One region of the Plantactinospora sp. B24E8 genome, then DNA from elsewhere that is predicted to be linked to it. Evidence: riboswitches for the same ligand, from Rfam matches in the RefSeq annotation. Region 1 holds a riboswitch; the other holds the start of a gene.
What was found. Region 1 has a riboswitch for thiamine pyrophosphate ahead of thiE (thiamine phosphate synthase). Riboswitches for the same ligand answer to the same signal wherever they lie in the genome.
Positions count from the first base shown of each region.

Region 2: another riboswitch for thiamine pyrophosphate. It lies ahead of ABGB21_RS17440 (ECF transporter S component); the one in region 1 lies ahead of thiE (thiamine phosphate synthase).

Region 1 is NZ_JBDPMH010000004.1:419,018-424,683, forward strand. Features, by position in the region: gene ABGB21_RS10070 (thiamine phosphate synthase) at 1-478, opposite strand, end outside; gene ABGB21_RS10075 (thiazole synthase) at 475-1,281, opposite strand; gene thiS (sulfur carrier protein ThiS) at 1,287-1,487, opposite strand; gene thiO (glycine oxidase ThiO) at 1,508-2,668, opposite strand; partial or broken gene thiE (thiamine phosphate synthase) at 2,803-3,420, opposite strand; TPP riboswitch at 3,415-3,523, opposite strand; gene ABGB21_RS10095 (ThuA domain-containing protein) at 4,015-5,666, shown strand, end outside.
Region 2 is NZ_JBDPMH010000010.1:88,158-93,823, reverse strand. Features, by position in the region: gene ABGB21_RS17455 (DUF6328 family protein) at 1-226, opposite strand, end outside; gene ABGB21_RS17450 (SIS domain-containing protein) at 542-1,291, opposite strand; gene ABGB21_RS17445 (alpha/beta hydrolase) at 1,362-2,189, opposite strand; TPP riboswitch at 2,254-2,362, shown strand; gene ABGB21_RS17440 (ECF transporter S component) at 2,439-3,029, shown strand; gene ABGB21_RS17435 (ABC transporter ATP-binding protein) at 3,108-4,562, shown strand; gene ABGB21_RS17430 (energy-coupling factor transporter transmembrane component T) at 4,559-5,359, shown strand; gene ABGB21_RS17425 (PHP domain-containing protein) at 5,504-5,666, shown strand, end outside.

The DNA.
Region 1 (5,666 bases):
CGGGGGTGCCGACACCGCCGAGGGCGAGCGCCGGCACCGGGGTACGGGCGACCAGCCGGGCCAGTCCGGCCGGGGTCAGCGGCGGACCGTGGCCGGGCTTGGACGGGGTGGGGAAAACCGGCGACAGCGTGACGTAGTCCTCGGCGGAGAGACGCCGCAGCTCGGTCTCGTCGTGGCACGAGCGGCCGACCAGGCGCACCTCCGACGGCGGGTACGGCCCGGCGGCGGTCAGGTGCACCGCGTCGCCGCCGAGCGGGTCCGGGCCGGCGACCAGCAGTGTGCCGCCGACCGGGGCGAGCACCGCCCGCAACCGGTCAGCCAGGGTGCGCCGCTCGGTGTACGGCAGGTCCCGCTCGCGCAGCAGCACCCAGCGGGCACCGCCGTCGACCGCGTCCCGGATCACCTCGGGCAGTGGCCGGCGCGCCTGGCGGCGGTCGGTCACCACCACGACTCCACTCGGGACGCTGGTGCCGGTCACAGGTCGGGCCGCCCGTCGTCCGGGGTGGAGGCCAGGGCGTGGAACCGGCGCGGAATCCGACCGGCTCCGGCCGCCAGCCGGCCGGCCTCGACGGCGTGCCGCATCGCGGTGGCCATCCGTACCGGGTCGGCGGCCCGGGTCACCGCGCTGGCCAGCAGCACCCCGTCGCAGCCGAGTTCCATCGCCAGCGCGGCGTCGGAGGCGGTGCCGATGCCGGCGTCCAGGATCACCGGTACGTCGACGGCCTGCCGGAGCAGCCGGATCTGGTGCGGGTTGCCGATGCCGAGGCCGGAGCCGATCGGCGCGCCGGCCGGCATCACCGCGGCGCAGCCGAGGTCGGCGAGCCGCCGGGCCAGCACCGGGTCGTCGGTGGTGTACGGCAGCACGGTGAAGCCGTCGGCGACCAGCTGTTCGGCGGCGGCGACCAGTTCGACCGCGTCCGGCAGCAGGGTGCGCTCGTCGCCGATCACCTCGAGTTTGACCCAGGTGGTGTCGAACGCCTCCCGGGCCAGGTGCGCCGTGGTCACCGCCTCGGCGGCGGTACGACAGCCGGCGGTGTTCGGCAGCAGCCGTACCCCGCACCGGCCGAGTACGTCGAGCAGCCCGCCGCCCATCGTCGCGCCGCTGTCGATCCGGCGCAGTGCGACGGTGACCAGTTGGCTGCCGCTGGCCCGGATCGCCTGCTCCAGCGCGTACGGGCTGCTGGCCCCGCCGGTGCCGAGGATGAGCCGGGACCGGAACGTCTCGCCGCCGAGCCGGAACTCGTCGGTGGCGGTCTCTCCAGGTGTGGCCAGGGTCGTCATCCCGGTCACCCGCCCTGGGCCGCGGTCAGCACCTCGACCCGGTCCCCGTCCCGCAGGGTCCACGTCGGCCAGCCGGTACGCGGCACCACCTCGCCGTTGACCGCCACCGCCACGCCCTGGCTCTGCGGGGTGAGTTCGGTGACCAGGTCGGCCAGGGTCTTCTCGCCGGGCAGCCGGTGCCCGACTCCGTTGACGGTCAGTTCCATGTTTCCTCCCGGCTCTGGGACTACTCGGTATCGGGTCGCCCACCAGGGCCGACCCGGTCAGGGCCGATGCCGGCACGTCCGGACCGGCCGGGGTTCGGCGGGCCGAACCGGTCCGGGGCGAACGGGGCGAGCAGTGGATCGGGCACCCCGGTCACCAGCAGGTCGGCGACCAGGTCGGCGGTGAGCGGGGTGAGGACGATGCCGTGCCGGTAGTGGCCGCCGGCCACCAGCACCTCCGGCCGGCCGGGCAGCGGCCCGATCAGCGGCGCGTTGTCCGGGGTGCCGGGGCGCCGCCCGGCCCGCGCCTCCACCAGGTGGTACTCGCCCAGTTCCGGCAGCAGGTCGGTGGCGGCGCGGAGCAGTTCCAGCACGCCGGAGGCGGTGACGTCGAGGTCGCCGCGTTCCTCGACGGTCGCCCCGACCACCACCTCGCCGTCGTGGCGGGGCACCAGGTAGACGTCGCGTCCGTCGACGTACCCGTTGATGACGTGCCGGAAGCCGGGCGCTGCGCCGCCGGGCGCCCGCAGCCGCAGGACCTGGCCCTTCACCGGTCGGACCGGCAGGCCGGTGAGCTGGGCGGTACCGCAGCCGGCGGCGACCACCACCCGGGCCCCGGCCGCGGTCATCTCGTCGAGGCTGCCGACCGGTCGGGGCAGCACCGTCGCCCCGGCGGCGGCGACCGCGACCCGCAGCGCGGCCACCAGCCGGCGGGGATCCACCTGGTGGTCGCCGGGCGCGTAGGCGCCGCCGCGCAACCGGGTCGCCAGCAGCGGCTCGCGGTCCCGCAGTTCGGCCGGCCGCAGCGGGGTGATCGGCAGGCCGAGTTCCCGCTGGTACGCCCAGAGCCGTTCCGCCTCGGCCAGGTCGTCGGCGGTGACCGCGACCGAGAGGGTGCCCTCGGTGCGGTAGCCGAGGTCGAGGCCGGTCCGTTCGGTCAACCGGGCGGCGAAGTCGGGCCAGCCGGCCGCCGAGGCGACCAGCAGCCGGGTCAGCGCCCGCTCGCCGAAGTGCGCCTCGGAGACCGGGGCGAGCATGCCGGCGGCGACGTCGGCGGCACCCGAGCCGGGGTCCGGGTCGTGGACGGTGACCCGCATGCCCCGCTCGGCACACCGCCAGGCGGTGGCCAGCCCGATCGGGCCGGCACCGATCACCACGACGTCGGGAGAGCCGCCGGTCAGCATGTCGCCACTCCGGTGGAGTGCGCGTCGGCGCCTCCCCCGGGTGGCGAATGTCGGTCGGCTCCGGCCGCTGGCCCGGCGGCCGGCTCCGGCGGGACGGCGGCCGGCAGCGTCGGCTCAGTCGGCAGCGGCGCACGCAGGGCGGCGAGCAGTTCGGCGGTGGCCCGGGCCGGGTCGACGGCGACGGAGAGCGCACCGACCACCGCCACCCCGTACGCCCCGGCGGCGCGCAGCGCCGGCACCTGGGCGGCGGTGATGCCACCGATCGCGATCACCGGGACCGGTACCACCGAGGCGACCCGGCGGATCCCGGCCGGTCCGATCGCGTTCGGCAGCCCGTCCTTGGTACGGGTCGGGTAACACGGGCCGACCCCGAGATAGGTGGCCCCGGCGGCGACGGCGGCGAGACCGGTCTGCGGGTCCCGGGCGGTCGCGCCGAGTACGGCCGTCGGACCGAGCACCCGCCGGGCGGCGTCGACCGGCAGGTCCAGGGCGCCGACGTGCCCGCCGTCGGCGCCGACCGCGAGCGCCACGTGCAGTCGGTCGTTGACCAGGCAGGTCGCTCCGGACCGGGCGCACCACGCGGAAATCTCTCGGGCCAGCTCGTACGCGGTCCGGTCGTCGACGCTGTCCTCGACCCTGATCTGCACGACCAGCTCCGGGCCAGCTACGGAGAGTGCCGCCCGAACCGTCGAGAGTGGATCCCGACCGGGCCGGGTGTCGGTGATGAGGTGGAGTCGACCGAGAGACGACATGGCAACGCTCCTCCCTGCGCCGGCATTACCCGGATCAGGTTCGACGGTCGGGGGCTTCAGCCCCCCTCTCAGCCCGGTGCACCGGGCTCCCGTGGGTTACTTGCCGGCGACGATACGCGCTTCGTCACGCTGACGTAAAGCCCCGTGACCCAACGCACATCCACCGCGACCAATCGACAGACCCGGATGCATGGCCGCGACCAGCGTCGATGCCGGGACGGACCCGACATCCGGAGCGTCGACTTGGACCGTCCTATCCGGTAAGTCGCACGCCGTTACTCAACCGTTACCCGAATTAACCTCGCGGTCGTATTCCGGTACCCCCGGTACCCGCCCTAATTTGTTCAATGACAAGGCAGAATCCGGCCGGTCGGGGCCTCGGCGGGCCACGGTCGGCCCCGCACCCCGAGGCGGACCTTCGGCGAGCCGTACCCGGGATCCCCCGCTGTCCTCATCGGACGAAGGAGATCCTTCGTGGCAGTCCCGCGCCGCGTCCGCGGCACCCCCACCACTGACCGTGCATCCGGCCACCGTCGCAACCCCCTCACCCGCGCCCTGCTCGGCACCGCCGCCGCGGTGGCGCTGACCAGCACCATGCTGGTCGGCAGCCCGGCCTCGGCCGCACCGGCCGGGCAGCCACTCGCCGCACCGGCCCAGGCCCAGGCCCAGGCGGAGCCCTTCTCCGTGCTGGTCTTCTCCAAGACCGCGGGTTTCCGGCACGACTCCATCCCGGCGGGCATCGCCGCCATCCGGCAACTCGGCACGGAGCACGGCTTCGCCGTCGACGCGACCGAGGACGCCGGTGCCTTCACCGACGAGAACCTGGCCCGCTACCAGGCGGTCGTCTGGCTCTCCACCACCGGCGACGTACTCGACGCCAACCAGCAGGCGGCGTTCGAGCGGTACATCCGGGCCGGCGGCGGCTACGCCGGCGTGCACGCCGCCTCGGACACCGAGTACGACTGGCCCTGGTACGGCGACCTGGTCGGCGCGTACTTCGCGTCCCACCCGGCGAACCAGCAGGCCACCATCAAGGTCGAGGACCACGCGCACGAGTCCACGAAGTCGTTGCCGGACCAGTGGTCCCGGTACGACGAGTGGTACAACTTCCGAGAAAACCCGCGCGCCGACGTACACGTGCTGGCCTCGCTGGACGAGACCAGCTACTCCCCCGGCGCCGGGGCGATGGGGCAGGACCACCCGTTCGCCTGGTGCCAGGACTACGACGGCGGGCGGGCCTGGTACACGGCGGGTGGGCACACCCAGCAGTCGTACGCCGAACCGGAGTTCCTGGCCCACCTGCTCGGCGGCATCCAGACCGCGGCCGGCGTGGTCGACGCCGACTGCGCCGCCTCGCTGACCAGCAGCTTCGAGAAGGTGACGCTGGACAGCAACACCAGCAACCCGATGGAACTGGACGTGGCGCCGGACGGCCGGGTCTTCTACGTCGAGCGGGACGGTCGGGTCCAGATCGTCAAGCCGGACACCGGCACCACGGTCACCGCCATCGACCTCGACGTCTTCACCGGCAACGAGGACGGCCTGATCGGCATCCGCCTCGACCCGGACTTCGCCACCAACCGGTGGGTGTACCTGTACTACGCACCCAACGACGGCACCCCACACAACTTCCTCTCCCGGTTCACGGTCGTCGGTGACACCCTCGACCCGGCCAGCGAGAAGGTCGTGCTGACCGTCGACACCCAGCGCAACACCTGCTGCCACGCGGGCGGCAGCATGACCTTCGACAGCGCGGGCAACCTCTACCTGGCGACCGGGGACAACACCAACCCGTTCGAGTCGAACGGCTACAGCCCGCTCGACGAGCGGCCCGGCCGGCAGGACTACGACGCCCAACGCACCTCCGGCAACACCAACGACCTGCGCGGCAAGGTGCTCCGGATCCACCCGGAGGACGACGGGACGTACACCGTCCCGGAGGGCAACCTGTTCCCGCCGGGCACGGAGAAGACCCGACCGGAGATCTTCGCGATGGGCTTCCGGAACCCGTTCCGGATCGGCGTCGACCCCGGCACCGACACGCTCTACGTCGCGGACTACGGCCCGGACGCCGGCTCGGCGAACCCGGACCGTGGGCCGGGCAACACCGTCGAGTGGAACATCGTCGGGCAGGCCGGAAACTACGGCTGGCCGTACTGCGTCGGCGCCAACGCCGCCTACCGGGAGTTCACCTTCCCGTCCGGGCCGGCCGGTGCCGCGTACGACTGTGCCGCACCGGTGAACAA
Region 2 (5,666 bases), on a different contig from region 1:
GGAAGGCGACCGGCGAGATGATCAGCGCGGTCGCGGCGGCCGCGGCGATCAACGCGACGATGTAGGTGTCCTTCTGGAACTGGGTGGCCCGGGGAAAACCGTTGCTGAACGGCAGGGTGAGCAGGAAGGCGAAGAGGATCTGGACACCGGTCTGGGCCACCCGCAGTTCCTGGAGCAGGTCGGTGAAGTTGCGCTGCCAGCGCTGCTTCTCGGTTTCGACGCTCACCCGGCCACCTCCGCTGCCACCGCCGCGTTCGTCCGGCGGAATCAAGTGCGGAGCAGTGTGCCCGGCATCGACGTACCCGAAACGCGAGGCCGGTTCGCGCGGTTTGGGCTCCTTCGGACGGTTCGGGCTGTGGTAGCCGGTTCGGCTCCTGCGGGCGGTTCGGTCCGCGGTTGCCGGTTCGCCGACGGTGGTTGTCGGCTCAGGAACCGAGATCCGGCCGGAACAGGGCCAGCGCGGCCCAGTCCAGCGGCCGCACACACGCATGTCGTGTCGGGCCTCGGGCGCCGGGTCCGTGACGTCGGACCCGGCGCCCGCTCACGCCCCGCGCCGGATCCGGCCCGCGTACCGGGCCTCCAGCACCTTGTTGTGCTCGTCCCCGGCGGGAATGTTGGCCGACAGGTAGACCGGCGGCGTCTCCCCCGCCTCGACCAGCCGGGCCACCACCTCGACCGTGATCTGCTGGGCGAGCAGCGCGGCGGTGATCGACGAGACCGCGCCGACCGCGCCGCCGCCGGGCAGCGGCAGCGTCGCGTCGCCGTACGGGGCACCGTTGTCCAGCACCACGTCGGCGAGGTCACCGAGTCGGCGACCGGACGGATGCCGGGACGGCACCCCGGCCGAGTGCTCCGCCGAGGTGATCGCGATCAGCGGGTGCCCACGCTCCTTCACCAGGGCGGCGAACTCGACGATGGTGCCGTTCACCCCCGAGTTGGAGGCGATCACGAAGATGTCCGCCGGCTGGACCGGAGCCAGTTCCAGCAGCCGGCGGGCCACCGTGGGGTCGCGCTCCAGGGTCGGGCCGAGGACGTCGGCCGGCGCACCGCCGTAGAGCACCAGGTCACGCAGGGCGATCCGGTTCGTCGGGACCAGTCCACCGGCCCGGCCGGCGATCTCCATCGAGAGCGCCTCCGAGTGGCCGGTGCCGAACGCGTGCACCACCCCGCCGGCCCGCAGCGCCGCGCTGACCAGGTCGGCGGCCCGACGTACGTTGTCCCGCTGCTCAGTCGCGACCCGGGTCATCAGCCCGGTCACGACCTCCAGGTAAGCCTCGGCGCTCAGTGTCACCGGTCCCGTCCCTTCGCTCCACCGTTGATCATGCGGCCGGTGCCGACGATGCCACGCCCGGCCCGGAAACTCACCTCGTGTCGGTGATCCGGGCCAGTACGGCGTCGGCGAGCGCCTGCGCCGCCGTCTCCGGAACCCAGTGCCCGACCCCGGTCAGTGGCACGAAGCGGTAGTCGCCGGTGACGAACCCGGCGCAGTTCCGGGCCGCGACCGGGCCGACCGCCATGTCGGTGTCGCCCCAGACGAAGGTGGTCGGCACCGCCACCGGCCCGGTGCCGACCAGTGCCTCCGTCGACATCGCCCGGTACCAGTTCAACGCGGCGGTCAGCGCGCCCGGTTCGCGCATCGGGGCGACGTACCGCTCGATCCGGTCGGAGGGCAGCCCGCCGAGCATCCGGCGCAGTGCCGCCGCGTCGTCCGCGAGCAGCACCCGCTCCGCCTCGCCGGCCTGCCGGAACAACTGCATGTACGTCGAGCGGGCCTGCTGGTCCGGGTCCTGCGCGATCGCGGCCCCGAACGGGGCCGGATGCGGTACGGAGACCGCGGTCAGGGTACGGACCCGGTCCGGATGGTCGGCGGCGAGCCGCCAGGCGACCGCCGCACCCCAGTCGTGCCCGACCACGTGCGCCGACGGTACGTCGAGCGCGTCGAGCACCGCCACCGCGTCGGCGACCAGTTCGGGCAGCTGGTACGCCGACACCTCGGTCGGCCGGGCCTGCGGCGAGTAGCCCCGCTGGTCCAGGACGAGGGTGCGCAGCCCGGCCGCGTGCAGCGTCGGCAGCAGGTCGTCCCATTCGCCACCGTGCTGCGGGAAGCCGTGCAGCAGCAGGACGGCCCCGCCGTCCGCCGGCCCGCCGGTGTGCAGGTCGAAGGTGAGGTCCCGGACGGTGATCCGCATGACCCGAGCCTAGTCGTGGCTATCGGCGCAGACGGATCCGGTGCTAGCGTTCGCGAAACAACCGCACATCCGACAGGGGAGCGCGCAGCGCTGAGAGTGTGGGCCGACCCGCCCGCAGACCCTCGAACCTGATCTGGGTAATGCCAGCGCAGGGAGTTCGGTCACGTCTCCAGCCGCGTCACGGTCCGGGACCCGGGCCGTGACGCGCGTTCCGCCCCTGGATCGCCGAGCGACTGGGAGGCAGTACACATGAAAGAGTCCGGCAGCACACGGTGGCGCACCGTCGACATCGTCGTCGCCTCGGTCATCGCCGTCGCCTTCGGCGTCATCTTCTGGGCCTGGAACCTGGTCTGGGGCGCCACCGAGGGGGCCTTCACCTTCTTCCCGCCGGCCCAGGCGGTCATCTACGGCGTCTGGCTGCTGCCCGGGGTGCTCGGCGGCCTGGTGATCCGCAGGCCTGGAGCGGCCCTGTACTGCGAGTTCCTCGCCGCGTTCGTCTCGGTGCTGCTCGGCAGCCAGTGGGGCACGATGGCCATCCTGCAGGGTCTCTTCCAGGGTCTCGGCGCCGAACTGGCCTTCCTGGTCTTCGGCTACCGCTTCTTCCGGCTGCCGGTCGCGGTGCTCTCCGGCGCCCTGGCCGGGCTCGCCGCCGCGATCTTCGACCAGATCCGCTACTACGCCGGGTACGACTTCGCCTCGGTCCGGCTGCCGTTCTTCGTGATCACCGTGGTCAGTTCGTTGATCATCGCGGGTGCCGGCGGCTGGGCACTGACCCGGGCGCTGGCCCGGACCGGCGTACTGGACCGCTTCCCGGCCGGCCGGGACCGGGCCGCGGTCTGAGACCGGTCGACCGCACGGCGGAACGGACGGTGTCCCGGTGAGCGCGGTCGACCCGACGACGCAACGGACGGTGCCCTGGTGAGCGCGGTCGAGCTGCGCGGCTTCGGCTGGCGGCACGCCGGGCGCCGGGCCTGGGCGGTCCGTGACGTCGACCTGCGGATCGAGCACGGCGAACGGGTCCTGCTGCTCGGCGCCTCCGGGGCCGGCAAGAGTACCCTGCTGGCGGCGCTCGCCGGGCTGCTCGCCGAGGACTCGGGTGAGCAGACCGGCAGCGTCGAGATCGACGGGCTGGACCCACGCAAGGCCCGGGAGCGGGTCGGCATCGTCTTCCAGGATCCGCAGACCCAGCTGGTGATGGCCCGGGCCGGGGACGACGTGGCGTTCGGCCTGGAGAACCGGGGCGTGCCGGCGGCGGAGATCTGGCCCCGGGTCACCGAGGCGCTGGACCGGGTCGGTTTCCCGTACCCGGTGGACCGGCCGACCGCCGCGCTCTCCGGCGGTGAGCAGCAACGGCTCGCCCTGGCCGGGGTGCTGGCGCTGCGCCCGGGGCTGCTGCTGCTCGACGAGCCGACCGCCAACCTGGACCCGGCCGGCGCCGCCCTGGTCCGGGGCGCGATCGGCGCCGCGTTGGACGCCGACACCACACTGATCCTGGTCGAGCACCGGGTGGCGGAGGCGCTGCCGCTGGTCGACCGGGTGGTCGTCCTGGAGCCGGGTGGCGGGATCCGGGCCGACGGGTCCCCCGCCGAGGTCTTCGCCACGCACGGCGCCGAGCTGGCCGCCGCCGGGGTCTGGGTGCCCGGCCCGCCGCCGGCACCACGCCGCTCCGGCGCCGCGGCCGGGGCGGTGCTGCTCGCCGCCGAACGGCTCGGCCTGCCGCCGCGGCTGGCCCCGACCGACCTGACCGTACGCACCGGCGAGGCGCTCGCCGTGCTCGGACCGAACGGAGCCGGCAAGTCGACCCTCGCGCTGCTCCTCGGCGGCCTGCTCGACCCCGGCACCGGCACGCTGCGGGCCACCCCGGCCCTGGCCGACCGGTACGCGGGCCGCCCGCCGCACCGCTGGCGGGCACCGGTGCTGGCGCAACGGATCGGTTCGGTCTTCCAGAACCCGGAGCACCAGTTCGTCACCGGCACGGTACGGGCCGAACTGGCGCTCGGCCCGCGCCGGGCCGGTCGCCCCGAAGCCGAGGTGACCTCCATCGTGGACGACCTGCTCGCCCGGCTCCGGCTGGACCGGTTGGCCGCCGCCAACCCGTACACCCTCTCGGGTGGGCAGGCGCGGCGGCTGAGCGTGGCGACGGCGCTGGCCACCGCGCCCCGGCTGCTGATCCTGGACGAGCCGACGTTCGGTCAGGACCGACGGACCTGGCTGGAGCTCGTCGACCTGCTCGCCGGGCTGCGGGACACCGGACACGGCATCGTCGCCGTCACCCACGACCCGGACTTCGTGGCCGCCCTGGCCGACCGGACCCTCACCCTCGACCCACCGCAACGTGATCTCCTCGACACCGCGGTACGGGGGCCGCGATGATCCCGTACCCGACGGTTCCGACCTCCGCCGCGCCGCTGGCCCGACGCAACCCGGTGGCGAAGCTCGCCGCCGCGCTGCTCTTCTCGGTGCCGCTGCTCGCCACCCTCGACCCGTTCGTCCCGGCCCTGGCCATCGGAGTGGAACTGCTGGTCGCGCCGCTGTTCGGCGTCCCGTACCGGCTGCTGGCCCGACGGGCCCGGCCACTGCTGCTCAGCGCGCTCGGCATTCTCGTCACGATGCTGTTCTTCGCCGCCGATCGCTCCGGTGACGTCCTCGTCTCCGCCGGTCCGCTGCTGGTGACCACCGGGGTGCTCAGCACCGGTCTGGGACTGGCGCTGCGGGTGATCGCGGTGGCGCTGCCCGCGGTCCTGGTCGTCGCCACCACCGACCCCACCGATCTCGCCGACGCCCTGGTGCAGAACGCCAAGGTGTCCCCCCGGTTCGCGATCGGCGCCCTGGCCGCGTTCCGGCTGGTGCCGTTGCTCGGCACGGAATGGCGGATGATCAGCATGGCCCGCCGGGCCCGCGGCGTGGACGCCGGGCGCAACCCGGCGACCCGGCTACGACTGTTCGGCTCGACGGCGTTCACCCTGCTGGTCGGGGCGATCCGCCGGGGCACCCGGCTGGCCACCGCGATGGACGCCCGCGGCTTCGACTCCGGTGTTCCGCGTACGTCGGCCCGCCGGCAGCACTTCACCGGGGCGGACACCGTCCTGGTCGTCGGGGCGCTGCTGCTCGCCGCCGGAATCCTGGCGGCCAGTGTGGCGCTCGGTACCCACCGCCCCCTGATCGGCTGAGCCCACCGCTCGGCGGCGACGGCCCAGGTCGAACCATCAGTACGGTCGCATGTTCGCATAAGTGCCCCGAGCAGGCCATCTGTTGTTTGCCGAGGTAGGCGAGATTGATCAGCTGATCAGATTCGCCAGTCGATGGAGCAACCGATGGGCCACGGCCACCCGCACCACCACCACGACCACAGCCACGACCACGACCACGACCACGCGGTCGGCGGCGACCTGCCCGCCGCCCTCGACCCGACCGTACCGGAGACCGAACTCTCCCCGGCCGATCGCTCCCGACGCAGTTTCCTGCGCAACGCCGGCC